DNA from 2 places in the Pectinatus sottacetonis genome. Region 1 is predicted to be linked to the other one. Evidence: a T-box and tRNA genes for the amino acid it is inferred to sense, from the RefSeq annotation. Region 1 holds a T-box; the other holds one or more tRNA genes.
What was found. The T-box of region 1 lies ahead of pheS (phenylalanine--tRNA ligase subunit alpha). A T-box ahead of a tRNA ligase gene usually reads a tRNA of that ligase, here a tRNA-Phe.
Positions count from the first base shown of each region.

Region 2: it encodes a tRNA-Phe, which carries the amino acid that the T-box ahead of pheS (phenylalanine--tRNA ligase subunit alpha) is inferred to sense. The anticodon was not compared.

Region 1 covers NZ_WIQK01000001.1:662,564-670,635, reverse strand. Annotated here, with positions in the region: gene I6760_RS03115 (LacI family DNA-binding transcriptional regulator) at 1-1,010, shown strand, start outside; gene pheT (phenylalanine--tRNA ligase subunit beta) at 1,065-3,497, opposite strand; gene pheS (phenylalanine--tRNA ligase subunit alpha) at 3,519-4,544, opposite strand; T-box leader at 4,609-4,850, opposite strand; gene I6760_RS03100 (amino acid permease) at 4,964-6,331, opposite strand; gene glyS (glycine--tRNA ligase subunit beta) at 6,368-8,072, opposite strand, start outside.
Region 2 covers NZ_WIQK01000001.1:1,040,299-1,048,370, forward strand. Annotated here, with positions in the region: gene I6760_RS04770 (LCP family protein) at 1-1,022, shown strand, start outside; tRNA gene I6760_RS04775 (tRNA-Glu) at 1,118-1,192, shown strand; tRNA gene I6760_RS04780 (tRNA-Val) at 1,199-1,274, shown strand; tRNA gene I6760_RS04785 (tRNA-Asp) at 1,281-1,357, shown strand; tRNA gene I6760_RS04790 (tRNA-Phe) at 1,405-1,480, shown strand; gene purB (adenylosuccinate lyase) at 1,617-2,909, shown strand; gene I6760_RS04800 (adenylosuccinate synthase) at 2,969-4,255, shown strand; gene I6760_RS04805 (YcxB family protein) at 4,382-4,816, shown strand; gene I6760_RS04810 (YcxB family protein) at 4,856-5,326, shown strand; gene I6760_RS04815 (beta-class carbonic anhydrase) at 5,344-5,892, shown strand; gene I6760_RS04820 (FAD-binding oxidoreductase) at 6,091-7,494, opposite strand; gene I6760_RS04825 (electron transfer flavoprotein subunit alpha) at 7,491-8,072, opposite strand, start outside.

The DNA.
Region 1 (8,072 bases):
CGACAATAATAGATGTAGCAAAAAAAGCCGGTGTTTCAGTTGCAACTGTTTCGCGGGTAGTAAATGGAAACTATCCTGTTAAGGAAGAAACAAAGAAAAGGGTAATAAAGGCTATAGAAGAACTTCATTATGTGCAGAACATACAGGCCCGTGAGCTGAATACGCGTCAATCGACAACTATTGGTGTAGTTGTTCCCAGTTTATTTAATATGTTTTTTGCTGAAGTATTTGATGGAATAGAAGAATATATAAAGCATTATAACTATTCTATGCTTATTACCTGTGCTAAGGATAACGCGGTGAAAGAGAAACAATGTATGCAGGAATTATTGTCGCGCAATGTTTGTGGGATCATTAATATATCACCTAATACATATGCTGTGGAGGCTCCCTTCTATGATCAGATAGCACAGAGAGTTCCTCTGGTTTTCATTAATAGTTATGTGAAGCGTCCTGGTATATCATATGTATCAAATAATGAGGGAGCAGGTACAAAACTGGCTCTGGAACACCTCTTGCAACTTGGTCATCGTGAGATCTTATTTGTGCGCGGTATGAGTAGCGATTCATATGAAATAAAAGAAGAAATTTATCGTAAGATGATGGCCCAATATAATATACGACCTTATATTTTAAATATAGGGGAAGGCAATGTGGAAAAAACTGTGGATAATGCTATGGAAAAAGTTATGATGGCAATAAAGAGCGGACGAAAAATAACCGCAATATTTGCTTGTAATGATTTGATGGCAGTAGGGGCAGTTAATGGTTGTCACCGGTTACAAGTAAAAGTACCGGAAGATATATCAGTCATGGGATTTGACAATATAGCTATCAGCCGGTTCGTGGAACCTAAGCTGACTACTATAGATCAGAATATGTCATTGCTAGGCCAGTCAGCAACAGCATTATTATTGGAAAAAATTGAGGCTGATAATAAATCAAGTGACGAAATTATTTTGGAAAATACATTGATAAAAAGAGATACAACAGCTCCGGTTAAAAAATAATAAAGAAAAAAACCACTAGTTTTTTAGCTAGTGGTTTTTTTCTTTAGGAGTTATTTATGAACGTAATACAGCAGCAAATGATTTTTTTAAGGCAGTAATTATTGCTGTAAAAGATTTATCTATTTCTTCGTCAGTGAGTGTTTTTTCTGCTGCCTGAAAAGTCAGGGCAAAAGCCAGACTTTTTTGTCCTGCTTCGATCTGTTTTCCGCTATATACATCAAATAAATCAAGGTTTACAAGATACTGGCCGGCAGATTTAGTAATAACTTTTTTAATTTTCTCTGAATCAATTCCAGCATCTACAGTGATTGCCAGGTCCCGGGAAACAGCAGGATATTTTGGTAGAATTTTACTTTTTATGTGTTTTGCGGCATATTTCATTAATCTTTCTACATCAGCAGAGAAAATATAGACAGGTTTAGTTATATTGAAAGCAGCAGCAGTGGATGGATGCAGTTCGCCTACCGTGAAAATGGTATCACGCCCTTTTTTGAACAGGGCTGTTTTTCCCGGATGCATGGCAAAGTGTTCTCCTGCTTCAACGGTATAACGATTTATGGACAGTTTATCCAGTAATTCTTCAACAATACCTTTGGCATCATAAAAGTCAATATCATTATTGCTTTGGTTCCAGCCGACTGGATCTCTTCTACCGGAAATGGCACCGGCTAGTTTCAAATATTCATCAGGTTGTTCAGTTACAGGCAGGGCTTTAGGCTGAAAAACAGTGCCTACTTCAAAAATTTTTATGTCATTGTTTTTGCGGGAGAAGTTGCGTGCCAGATTTTCCATTACAGAACCCAGCAGACATGTGCGGACAAGAGGATATTCATCTGTAAGAGGATTCATTATAGGAATGGCGCGGCGCATTTGATGATTTTCTGGGACATTTAATTTGTCGAATATAGAAGGATGAGTAAAGGCAAATGATATTGTTTCAGACAGGCCGATACTGGATAATACATCCTTGATCTTGTCGGTGAATATTTGTTTTTCTGATTCCTTGCCCTGTAGAGCAATGCCGAATGGTAAAGTTGAAGGAATGTTTTCAAAACCATAAATACGGGCAATTTCTTCTGAAATGTCTTGCATACATGTTATGTCATTGCGCCATGAAGGAATTTTAGCTGTAATGCAGTCCTGTTTATCCACAGTAGTAATTTCCAATTTTTCCAGAATGTGCAACATTGTTTCTTTATCAATAGTAGTTCCCAGGTGTTTATTTATTTCATCAGTGGTAAAGTCTACACTTATGGGCTGTTTGGGTTCAGGATATATATCGACGATACCTTTACATACAGTGCAGGCGCCTATATCTTGTAATAATTGGGCAGCACGGTCTAGGGCACAGGTGGTGTTTTCTATATCAGTACCGCGCTCAAATCGGCCGGAGGCTTCTGAAGTTAAGCCACAGGCCCGTGAGGTGCGGCGTATACTAGGTCCATAGAATTTGGCGGCTTCTAAGATAACAGTAGTAGTTTTAGCTGTTACTTCTGTTGCTAAACCACCCATTATTCCTGCCAGTCCGACCGCTTTTTGGTCATCAGCAATCATGAGCATATTTTTTTGCGTTTTGTGGACGGTATTGTCTAATGTGTGGATAAGTTCTCCTTCCACAGCTCGGCGGACAATTAATTTATGTCCAATGATAGTGTCATAGTCATATGAATGCATTGGCTGACCTAATTCAATCATTACAAAATTTGTTACATCGACGACATTGTTTATGGAACGGATACCGGCACCATCAAGACGCTGCTGGAGCCATTCAGGAGAAGGACCTATCTTTACATCTTTAAGCATGCGGCAGGAAAAACGTGAACATAGATCAGGATCTTTGATTTCAGCATTAAAGGAACTTTCAATTGCCAGAGGATTATCTTCTTTTACATGGATAACAGGCCAGACAGGCTTGTTGCCTGTCAAAGCAGCTATTTCCCGGACAAGCCCGAAGACACTAAAACAGTCGCTTCTGTTGGCAGTCAGTTCAAATTCTAAAATAATATCATTGAGGCCAAGTATATCCTTTACATTTATACCGATTACTGTATCAGAAGGTAGTATATATATACCTGTTTTTTGTTCATTGGGAAGAGCTTCAAGATCAAGTTTTAATTCCTGTGCAGAACATAACATACCATAAGACATTACGCCGCGTAGTTTTCCCTTGGAAATTTTCATTCCATTGGGCAGATGAGCGCCGATCATAGCGACAGGAACTATCTGGCCTTCGGCAACATTCTGTGCTCCGGTTACGATGATTATGTTTTTTTCCAGACCAACATTTATTGTGCATATTTGTAAATGATCTGAGTTTTGGTGTGGTTCTAATTTTTCAATTCGACCAGTGATTACCTTGTCTAAGCCTGCACCTGGATCTATAATATTTTCTACGGGAACACCAGCCATTGTCAGCAAGTCAGCAATTTTTTCCGGAGTTTCACTGAATTGAATATAGTCTTTGAGCCATTTTATGGATACCTGCATGTGAGGAAATCTCCTTTACTATTAAAATTGTTTTAAAAAACGTAAATCGTTGTCGAAGAAAAGTCTTAAATCTTCTATGCCGTATGAAAGCATGGCAATGCGTTCTACCCCCATGCCAAAGGCAAATCCGCTGACTTTTTTAGGATCATAACCACTCATCTGTAATACATGAGGATGAACCATACCGGCACCGAGTATTTCCAGCCAGCCAGTTCCTTTGCAGACACGGCAGCCTTTGCCATGGCACATGACACATGTCATATCAACTTCAGCACTGGGTTCTGTAAAAGGGAAGAAGCTGGGACGGAAACGCAGTTGTAAATCATCACTGAATAATTGTTGCATGGCTGATGTTAAAGTACCTTTTAAATCAGATAAACGGATATTTTTATCAATGCACAATCCTTCCACCTGAGTAAACATAGGCGAATGTGTAGCATCATAATCATCACGGCGGTATACCCGGCCTGGTGCAATTATACGAATGGGACTGTTAGGATCATGTGCCTGCATGGTTCTTGCCTGGACAGGAGAAGTCTGTGTACGCATGAGTATGTCATTAGTGATGTAAAAAGAATCCTGCATGTCGCGGGCAGGATGATCCTTGGGCAGATTTAATGCTTCAAAATTAAAATAATCTGTTTCGATCTGCGGTCCTTCAGCGATGGAATAACCCATGCTTTTAAAAATATTTTTAATTTTATTGAGTGTTAGTGTTAATGGATGGAGATGACCAAGGTGCTGTTTTCTGCCAGGGAGGGTAACATCAATTTTTTCATTAGCCAGACGATGTACCATTTCTTCTTTTTTTAATGTTTTTACCCGTTCTTCCAAAAGAGATTCGAGTTCTATGCGTACATTGTTGACAAGTTGTCCGACACGCGGACGGTCTTCTGGTGCCAGTTTGCCCATACCGCGTAGTATAGCGGTAAGAGAACCCTTTTTTCCCAGATATTTCACTCGCTGTTCATTAAGAACAGTTAAATTTTCAGCAGCTTTTATTGCTGTTAGAGCTTCGTGTTTGATTTGAGATAATTCCTGTTCCAAGATAAGTGCCTCCTGATGAAGTTTTATAATTAAATTTCTAGAAAATAAAAAAACCTCCCCCCTATAAAGGGGCGAAGGTTAAACTCGCGGTACCACCCTAATTGATACTTTGACTGCGTTAACGCCGCCAACGCTATAGCTACACAATTAATTGCCGGTAAGCTCATAAAATAAAATATATATTTTATAATTTTCACTATAGAACTCAAAAGTGAACTTCTGCCTGAAATTTCGGTATCGCTCTCAGCTGAAACGATATTTTCTGTACGAAATAAGCAGGCATACTCTCTTTATCATTGTCAAATATCTATATATATACTAACTTTCTAATATATCATAGCTCAGTATATCACAAAATAAATCATAAAACAATTATATATAAATTCAGCGCATATGGTTTAAGCAACATGTCATTTATTTTATAAAAACGTATGTTTTTTATCCGGCTGCCATATTATATAATAGATTGATAATATGCCGCAGAAGATCCAGCCGACGATTAAAGAAGTCCGAGTATCATTATTCAGCCACATGCCTATTATTACTAACAGAAGAAAAATAATGCAGAAATAGTTGCTGTAAGGATATAGGGGAGATTTAAAGGGGTGTTCAGCCATAACTTTTTTTCCATGAGTTTTCCGAAAATTTTTTTGAGCTATAGCTATGACAAACCAAGCAATCATTCCGGGAAATACACTGGCACTGTAAATATACAAAAATAACTTTGAGTTAGGAATTAAATAATTCAAGACAACACCGATACTAAGTAACGCAATAGTAAATAAAATAGCATTTTGGGGAATACCTGATTTTGATAATCGACAAAAAAATTTAGGAGCCTGACCGTTTTCTGACAAAGTGTAGAGCATGCGGCCGGCACTGTATAAGCCGCTGTTACAGCCGGAAAGTGCAGCAGTTAATACGACAAAATTTATAATGCCAGCAGCCGCTGTAATGCCCGTACGGGAAAATATTGTAACAAATGGGCTGCCGAGCATACCCAGTCGATTCCAGGGATAGATAGTAATTACTATAAAAATAGCGCCGATATAAAATAAAAGAATACGCCAAACAATTCCCTGGATGGCTTTTCTTAAAGTTTTTTGAGGTTGTTCAGCTTCACCAGCGGTTATGCCTATTAATTCTATACCTTGAAAAGAAGCAGTAACTATACATAAAGCAGTCAGCATACCTTTTGCTCCATGGGGGAAAAATCCGCCGTGGGACCATAGATTGGAAAAACCAAGGGGATGACCACCATAACCTATGCCAAATAATATGATACCGAAGCCAAGCAGGATCATTATAACAATCGTACTGATCTTTATTATAGAAAACCAGAATTCAAATTCTCCATAATATTTTACAGCTGTTAAATTAGCGGCAGCAATAATAAACATGCCGCCAAAAGCGGAGATCCATTGGGGCATAAAAGGCAGCCAGTATCTTATATAGATACCAATAGCTGTTATTTCAGATAAACCTACAGCAACCCATAAAAACCAATAACACCACGCTGTCAAGTATCCGGCAAAGGGATGAATGTATTTATAGCCGTAAGAGGCAAAAGATCCGGTTACTGGTTCTAAATATAACATTTCACCCATAATTCGCATTATGAAAAATATTACAAGTCCTGCTAATCCATAGCAGAGTAAGACGGAAGGGCCAGCAGTTTCAATAGTGCTGGCCGATCCCATAAATAATCCTACGCCTATTGTTCCTCCTAAGGCGATCATTTCTACATGTCTGGCTTTCAGATTACGTTGTAATCTTTTTTTTTCCATATAATCAAAGCCCTCTCTTTAAATATAAATTAGATATTAGAGAACAATTTTACTGAAGTCAGCGGTTTGTTTGCTCAAGTTATCTATATTCTTTAAGAGTGCCAACCGATTATTTTTTATTTTTTCATTTTTATCCATTACCATTACCTTATTGAAAAAGGCATCAATAGGGATGGTTAGTTTTTTCAGGTTTTCAATCATAGATGCATAATCATCATGTAAGTTTGTGTTAGCGGTTTTAATAGCAGTATAAATGTTATAAAGTGTTTTTTCTTCTTTTTCTACAAATAAATCAGGGCTCATTGTCAAACTATCTTTTTTGGCAATATTGCTGACACGGACAAATGCCTGTATGGTATCATCCATGCTGCCAGTAGTAATTTTTTCATTAAGAATGACAGCTTTCTGGTAAACAGAGTAAATATCATCCACATTATTGCTCACAGCATCTACAATATCGTAACGAATTTTTTTGTCAGATAATATAGTCTTTAGACGCAGGTGGATGAAGTCAAGTATATTGCTCAATAAATTAGATTTGCTGTCAGAATTGATGTTGAGCAAATCCATTGATTTTTCAATGAGAGCAGTCAGAGATATATGCATGGCTGCTTTTATTATTGTATTAATCATGCCTAAGGTCTGGCGGCGGAGTGCAAATGGATCCTGGGAACCTGTAGGTATAAGATTGCGGCTGAATGTTGCGGTGATATTATCGATTTTATCAGCAATACTTACCAGCTGACCAGCAGTTTCGGAGGGAAGCTTATCTCCAGCAAAACGCGGCATGTAATGTTCATAAATGGCTTTTGCCACCGCTGTTTCTTCACCATCTAAAAGAGCATATTCGCGTCCCACGGTTCCCTGTAGTTCAGTAAATTCACATACCATGCCGGTAACTAGATCTGCTTTAGATAAATAGGCGGCACGTTTTGCTGTCTTCAATTCACCAACAGATATATTCAAGTAATGACCGAGGTAATTAGTAAGTTCAACTAGTCGTAGTGATTTGTCATAGATACTGCCAAGATTTTCCTGAAAAACAACAGTCTTTAATTTATCAAGATAGTCAACGAGTTTGTTCTTTCGGTCTTCATCAAAAAAGAACTGAGCATCGGCAAGACGAGCCCGAAGAACTCTTTCATTGCCATGTTGTACAATATTAAGGGATTTTTTACCGCCATTGCGTATAGTAATGAATAAGGGCAATAAATTATTCTTATTGTCTAGCACAGGAAAATATCGCTGGTGTTCACGCATTGGAGTTATTACCGCTTCTTTAGGTAACTGCAAATATTTATTTTCAAAACTGCCGCATAAAGCTGTAGGGTATTCAACCAGATAGGTAACTTCTTCTAGAAGATCTTCCGTTATTTGTGCATTACCATTATGTTCAGCAGCAAGTTTATTTATTTGTTTTTCAATAATAGCCCGGCGTTTGTTTTGATCTACTATAATAAATAGGTCTTGCATTGTTTTTTCATAAGCTGAAGCACAGCCTATGATATGTTCACCATTACTTAAAAATCTATGACCGCGAGTTTTGTTGCCGGATGTTACATTGGCTATAGTAAAATTAATAATTTCCCTGTCATATAAAGCAACTATCCAGCGAATAGGACGGACAAAACGGAAATCAAGATTACCCCAGCGCATTGTTTTGGGAAAATTTAGTTCAGTAATCAGCTGAGGAAGTATATTTTTCAGCAGACTGAAAGTGGCTTGGCCCTGTTCATGAACT
Region 2 (8,072 bases), 380 kb from region 1:
GGGTAGATTCCCGTCATGATGATGTTGGCAGAAGTGATACCCTGATGGTAGCCACAATCGACCCAAAGAAAAATCAGGCAGCCCTTTTATCAATTCCCCGTGATACACGTGTTAAAATCAAAAATCATGGCTGGGATAAAATAAATGCCGCTTATGCTTATGGCGGACATAATTTGACTCGTGATACAGTGGAACAATTCTTAGGTGTTCCCATGGATCATTACGTTGTAATAAATATGGAAGCTTTTGAAAAAATCATTGATGATATCGGTGGCGTTGATATCGATGTAGAAAAACGTATGTACTATAATGATCCCTGGGATGATAACGGCGGTCTTCACATTAACTTCCAACCAGGAATGCAACATATGGATGGAAAAACTGCTATTGAATATGTACGTTATCGTGATTCAGAAGGAGATATAGGACGGATAAAAAGACAGCAAAAATTTATGAAGGCTGTAATGGATAAAGTTTTATCGCCTGCAATTATTCCCCGTATTCCAGCAATAGTAGCAGAAGTATTCCATGCCGTAAAAACAGACATGTCCATACGACAGTTATTAGCTTTCCTAGGTTCACTAAAGGAAGCACAAAACAATGGTTTAAAAACAGCCATGATTCCTGGTACTCCTATGTACATTAATGGAATAAGTTATTGGATACCTGATATCAAAAAATTGCGCTATGCTTTAGCAGATACTCTCGATATAAATATGACCCCTGCCATGCTTTCCTCTATGGAAAACACAGCTTTAGAATACAAAACTTCTATCCCGGCAACAGCCAAAGAACTTCCTAGAAAAAATAATGAAATAGGCCACATAGAAGATACTTCCCACAACACAAAAAAATATATCAATAAAAACAGTTCTATCGATAACAAAAAATCACTTGATAAAAATTCTCTCCATAAAACTTCAAATGAATTTAAAGAACCTTCTGGCGCAGATAGTACACCATCACAAGGAAATAATGCTAGTGTTCCTGTACGCGGGAATCAGGCAATTGGAAAAAATTGATTTTATTATAAAAAAGTCTTGCATATTATATTTAACTATGATAGAATATTTATTGCTCGTGACTGATAAATATTTGTCACGCTGTCAATTGATATGGCGCCTTCGTCAAGCGGTTAAGACACCGCCCTTTCACGGCGGGTTCATGGGTTCGAATCCCATAGGCGTCACCATAGTATGGGCGATTAGCTCAGCTGGGAGAGCGCTTGCCTTACAAGCAAGATGTCAGCAGTTCGATCCTGTTATCGCCCACCATATTTCGGCCCGGTAGTTTAGTTGGTTAGAATGCCGCCCTGTCACGGCGGAGGTCATGGGTTCAAATCCCATTCGGGTCGCCATTTTGTTTACAATAACATGGATTTCCATGTTATTTTTTTATCATTATGCCTCGGTAGCTCAGTCGGTAGAGCAGGGGACTGAAAATCCCCGTGTCAGTGGTTCGATTCCGCTCTGAGGCACCATTTATAAATATTTTTTTGCTTTTTACACATAAATTATGAACTCAGTTTTAAATTGACATGACAGCTTGTCAATGCTATTATATACGGGGGTAAATGAGCCCCCGTATATTTTTTTGTCTTAGGAGGACACCACCAGATGATTGAACGTTATACAAATCCTGAAATGGGTAATATATGGACATTACAACATGAATTCCAAGTCATGCTTGATGTAGAAATAGCTGCATGTGAAGCCATGGCTGAACTTGGACAGATTCCCAAAGAAGCTGCCAAAAATATTCGTGCTAAAGCAAAGTTTGATCTGCCCCGCGTCAAGGAAATTGAAAAAGTTACTAATCATGACATTATTGCTTTTCTGACTAATGTTGCTGAATATGTCGGTGATGATTCTAAATATATTCATAAAGGTCTCACTTCAAGTGATGTAAAAGATACAGCACTTGGTATTATGATGAAAAAATCAGCTGATATAATTATCGAAGATATCAAAAAATTACGTCAAGTTTTACTACGCCGTGCTGATGAACATCGGCATACACCGTGCATCGGCCGTACACATGGTATCCACGCAGAACCAATGACACTTGGTCTAAAATTTGCCCTGTGGTATTCAGAACTAGGTCGTGACTTAAAGCGTATTGAAAATGCCCGTAAAAATATAGCTGTCGGCAAATTATCCGGTGCAGTCGGAACGTACTCCAACATTGACCCGCGCATTGAGGAAATTGTCTGCAAAAAGTTGGGACTTACTCCTGTTCCCCTTGCTACCCAAGTTGTTCAGCGTGATCGTCATGCTGAATATATGACAATGCTCGCTATCACTGCCAGCTCTCTGGAAAGATTTGCCACTGAAATACGTAATTGGCAAAGAACTGATATTCGCGAAGCAGAAGAATATTTTAGTCCAGGTCAAAAAGGTTCCTCAGCTATGCCGCACAAACGTAATCCTATAACCTGTGAAAGAATTTCGGGACTCGCCCGCATTGTCCGTGGCAATGCTTTGGCATCTATGGAAGATATTACACTTTGGCACGAACGTGATATTTCTCATTCTTCTGTTGAACGAGTAATTTTACCAGATAGCACAATAACAGTAGATTATTGCTTACGTAAATTCACTAATATTGTTGATAAACTGCTTATTTACCCTGATGCGATGATGGCTAATATGAACAAAACCGGTGGTCTCATTTATAGTCAGCGTATCATGCTTACTATCGTAAATAAAGGGGTATTACGTGAAGATGCTTATAAATGGGTACAGCGAAACGCTATGAAACGCTGGATGGCAGGCGAAGACTTCCGTACAAATATAGAAAAAGACCCTGATATTACCAAGTATTTATCCAAAGAAGAAATTGACAACTGCTTCGATTATAAATGGTTTTTACGCCATGTTGATATGATACTAAGTCGTTTTGGCATCTAAACATAATTATAAAATAAAAGCATTGACAGCTCCGACTGTCATAGAAAGAAGGATACTACATGTCAACAGTTGTTGTTACAGGAACCCAATGGGGCGATGAGGGAAAAGGTAAAATAGTTGATTATCTTGCTGAACAATCAGATATAGTAGTCCGCTATCAAGGTGGTAGTAACGCCGGGCACACCGTAAGTGTCGATGGCAAGGAATTTAAACTGCGCCTTATGCCTTCTGGCATTTTATATAAAGGGAAAAAATGCGTTATCGGTGATGGTGTAGTTTTTGATCCAGAAGTTTTATTAAATGAAATAGCTTCATTAAAAAAAGAAGGGATTGAAACTGCCGATTATCTTATCTCTAACCGTGCTCAGGTTGTTATGCCTTATCACCGCCTGATGGATGGGCTAGAAGAAGACAATCGTGGTAATTCAAAAATTGGTACAACTAAACGCGGTATTGGTCCATGCTATATGGATCGTGACCGTCGTATTGGCATTAGAATGTGTGATTTAATTGACAATGAACTATTTGCTGATAAATTAAAAACCATACTTGATATAAAAAACCACGAACTTGAAGTACTCTATAACCAACCACCTTTAAACTATAAGAAAATTCTAGAAGAATATTCCGTTTATGCTGAAAAACTTCGTCCATTTGTAATTGATACACCATCTTATCTCAATAAGGCCATCAAAAATAATAAAAAGATCCTTTTTGAAGGAGCTCAAGCTACTATGCTTGACATTGACTATGGTACATATCCCTATGTCACTGCTTCTCACCCGATTGCTGGCGGCGTATGCGTCGGAGCAGGAATCGGCCCAAGAAACATAGATACTACTGTAGGTGTAGTAAAAGCATATTGTACCCGTGTTGGTGAAGGTCCTTTTCCTACTGAACAGCTAAATGATATAGGCAACCAAATACGAAATGTAGGCCATGAATTTGGCACTGTTACTGGCAGACCACGTCGTACTGGCTGGCTTGATGGCTGTGTGGTTAAATATGCTGGTTATTTAGGCAGTTTAGACTATCTTGCAATAACCCGTCTTGATATATTGGATCACTTTGATGAAATAAAAATGTGTGTTGCTTACAAATATAATGATAAAATAATTGATGAAATGCCTGCTAATTTACGTATTTTTGGCAAAGTGACACCTGTATATGAAACATTCAAGGGCTGGAATTCGGATACTACAAATATCAGAAAATATGAGGACCTCCCAGAACAGGCAAAAACATATTTAAAACGACTCTCCGAAATAGCTGAAGTAAAAATTGGTTTTGTTTCCGTCGGTCCAAACCGTAACCAGACCATCGTATGTGCAAAAAATATATTTTAAGGATAATAAAAAACGGCATTGCATAAATACAGCAATGTCGTTTTTTAACAAAAAATCATGAATACAACTCACTTTGCTTCCAAAACCACCTTAACTCAGACTCTCTGCATTGATACGGCAAAATATATGATATGGCATAATCCGATATTTATATTATTCCTATTTATCGGTCTGCTGCTTATTTTGACCTTCCCTGGATATATTCTTGATGGATACCCTCTTTATGACGCCTTTCGCACAGCCATCGGTTTTATCCCTGGAATTGCCCTGACAATAATAATAATATCTGCACCATACTTAATAGGCAGAAAAATCCACAAAAAAACCAATCCTATAATACAAATTATATTCAACGATGACTATATGATCATAAACAACTCGCACAAAATAACTAAAGTTTCTTACCATAATTTAAAAAAAATTAGGGAAAACAAAAAATATTTTTTTCTCACAACTACAGAAACAGGAAACTCTATAATTTATACCATAGACAAAAACTCATTTACAGTAGGAACTGCCCTAAATTTTTCTGTTTTTCTAAAAAATAAACTAACATTCTAACAATAACTCTTATTTTTTATAGTCAGGATTTGATACTTAATGAATGAAAAATTTATTACGGAAACTCATTTCACTAAAAAGCTTTGCCACGATTTTGTCAATTATATTAATCTGCATCGACAAATATGGCTGTACATTATTATTTTAGTAATCATAAGCTTATTAGAATACAAAAACAGCCATTCTATAGAACGTGTATTAATGTTTATCGGTGCAATGATTATAATGTATTTTATCTCTAGTTTCGCAAGTACGTTTATTCTCTTAAAACGTAATGGCAAATTTTTAAAACTGCATTTTTACGAACATAATATGTTTGTTGAAACAGAAAAAAAGCGAGAAAAAATTTCCTATGATACTATACAAAAAATTGTCGAACAGGATAAATATTTTTACTTGTTTTTCACTCAAAATAGAGGTGCATTTATAGTCGAAAAAGCTGGATTTTCTAAGGGCAATATGAATAAATTTTCTGACTTTATAAAAAATCATCTATCGCAAAAACATTAATAAAGGGGTATAAAATAATGGATATCATAAAAAAAGTTATGTCTGCAAATGATAAATTTATAAAAAATAATAACCCTATTCCCTTTGACAAACTACCCAAATGGCATGTTGCTATCGTCACCTGTATGGATACACGTCTTGTTAATTTTTTGGAGCCTGCTATGGGAATATCACGTGGTGACGTAAAAATGATCAAAACTGCCGGCAATGTGGTAAGCGGTGGTTTAAACGATGTTATAAAAAGTCTTATGGTATGCGTTTATGAGCTTGGTGTAAAGGAAATTCTGGTTGTTGGCCACTGCCACTGCGGCATGGAAAAGACAACTTCTTCTAGTTTATCCGAAAAAATGAAAATCGCCCATATAACTCCTGCTTTTATAAAAAAAATTATCCCCCTATTAAAAAACTGGGCTGATAATTTTCAGCAGCCACAACAAAATGTAATTGATTCTGTTAATAATATAAAAAACTCCCCTTATCTGCCAGGTAATATTATAGTACACGGTTTTATTATAGACCCAGATACAGGAAAATTGGAACTACTCACAAACAACAATCAAGGTTAGTTTAAACTAATGCTAACCAAGTATTTAAAAGATTTCCTGTAGAATAACAGGAGACTGCTACATAAATAACATTGCCATTATAAATGCAACGATTACCCTTATCATTCCTTTTTTTAAGGAATGATAAGGGTAATCGCATTTTGCATATTTATGAATAAAAATACTTACATACAACAGTCTCTTGCTATTTTATTTATATCAGTCTTGACAAACTTTATGTGGATTTAATATATTCTGAGGATCAAAAACCTTCTTTATGCCTTGCATAAGGTCAACTGCCTTACTGTTCATAGATTCTTTTAAATATGCTTTTTTTGCATAGCCGATTCCATGTTCTCCAGATACATTACCCTTTAATGCACGAGCTTTTGTATATAATTTTTCCATAGTCATATTTAATACTTTCTGCCATTGCTCATCAGATAATTCATCTTTCAAAATATATGCATGCAGATTACCATCACCAGCATGTCCAAAACATTTTATTCTTATGCCCATTTCATTCTGCAATTCATGAATATATTCAACGAAAGTATTAACCAAACTACGCGGAACAACAACATCAACTTCGTCCATCATTGTTGTAGAACTTTTTATTGCTTCAAGGAATGCTCCACGAGCCTTCCATATTGCTTCAGCTCTCTCATCTGTATCCGCTATTAATAAATCTATAGCGCCTTCATCAAGACAAATCTGTGCTACCTTATCATAATACGATGCTATCTCTTCCATAGTATTGCCGTCAAATTTAAGCAGTAAATATGCATCAGCCTGATTATCTGGGAATTTACGGCCTAAATATTCTTCAGCATCCATAATTACTTCGCGTTCCATAAATTCAATAGCAGTTGGTACAGCTTTAGATTTTATTATTGGGGGAACAGCACCAATAGCCTGTGCCAATGTAGGAAAGGGAACCAGTAAACTAACATTTTTTTTCGGCAGAGGCAATAACTTTAAAATGGCCTTTGTAATTACGGCCAGAGTACCTTCTGATCCTATAACCATATCTTTAAGGTCATAGCCTGAGCTGTCCTTAACAGTCTTTCCTCCCAAAGTCATAACCGTTCCATCTGCCAGAACTACTTCCAATCCTCTAACAAAATCACGTGTAACACCAAATTTAACAGCACGCATACCACCTGCGTTGGTACTTATATTACCGCCTATTGTCGCCGATTTTTCACCTGGATCCGGTGCATATAGATATCCTTTTTTTTCAACATAATCAGCTAGTTCCATCAAAAGCACACCTGGTTCAACTGTAAGCGTAAGATTCTGATCATCCAATTCTAAAAAATGATTCATCAAGGTCGTGTCAAGCATTATACCTTGTTCTACCGCAACTGCTGCCCCAACAAGTCCCGTACCTGCACCACGCGGTGTAACTGGGATATTATTTGTATTAGCATATTTAAGCAGCTTTGATATTTCTTCAGTAGATACTGCCTTGACTACAATATCAGGATAATACTGTCCGGCGCTCAATTCGTCATGACTGTATTCCTCATTTACTTCATCTTTCCATAAAATACGATCTCTACTGACAAATTCTGCTATATTTTTTAAATCATTTTCATCTATCTTCTTATAGGGTTTCATAATATAGTCCCCCCCATTTTTATTTTATTTATAAGTTCTGGCACAACTTCGTATATATCACCGGTTATAGCATAGTTTGCTGTTTTAAATATTGATGCTTTAGGATCAATATTTATCGCAAAAATATTTTCTGCATGATTCATCCCGGCAACAAATTGAATTGCTCCTGATACACCGCATGTTATTATAAGTTTTGGTCTCACAGTACGACCGCTTAAACCTACCTGACGTTTCGGATCCATCCAGCCAATTTCTACCAAGGGACGTGTTGACGCAACTTCACCGCCTAAAAGATTTGCCAATTCTTCCAACATTTTTATATCATCTTTTTTCTTTATCCCTCTGCCAGCAACTACAAGGACATCTGCATTATCAATAGTCTTTTCCTTGGGTTTTTTTGTCACTCCCAAAACTTCTATATGACTGGATAGTTTCTTATCATCAACATCCAGTTTTTCTATTTTGCCCCATGCATTGTCAACACGTTCAGGTGCATCCATTACCTTATAGCGCACTGTGGCCATTTGAGGACGTGTGTTAGGTGTCATTATTTCTGCCATAATATTACCGCCAAAAGC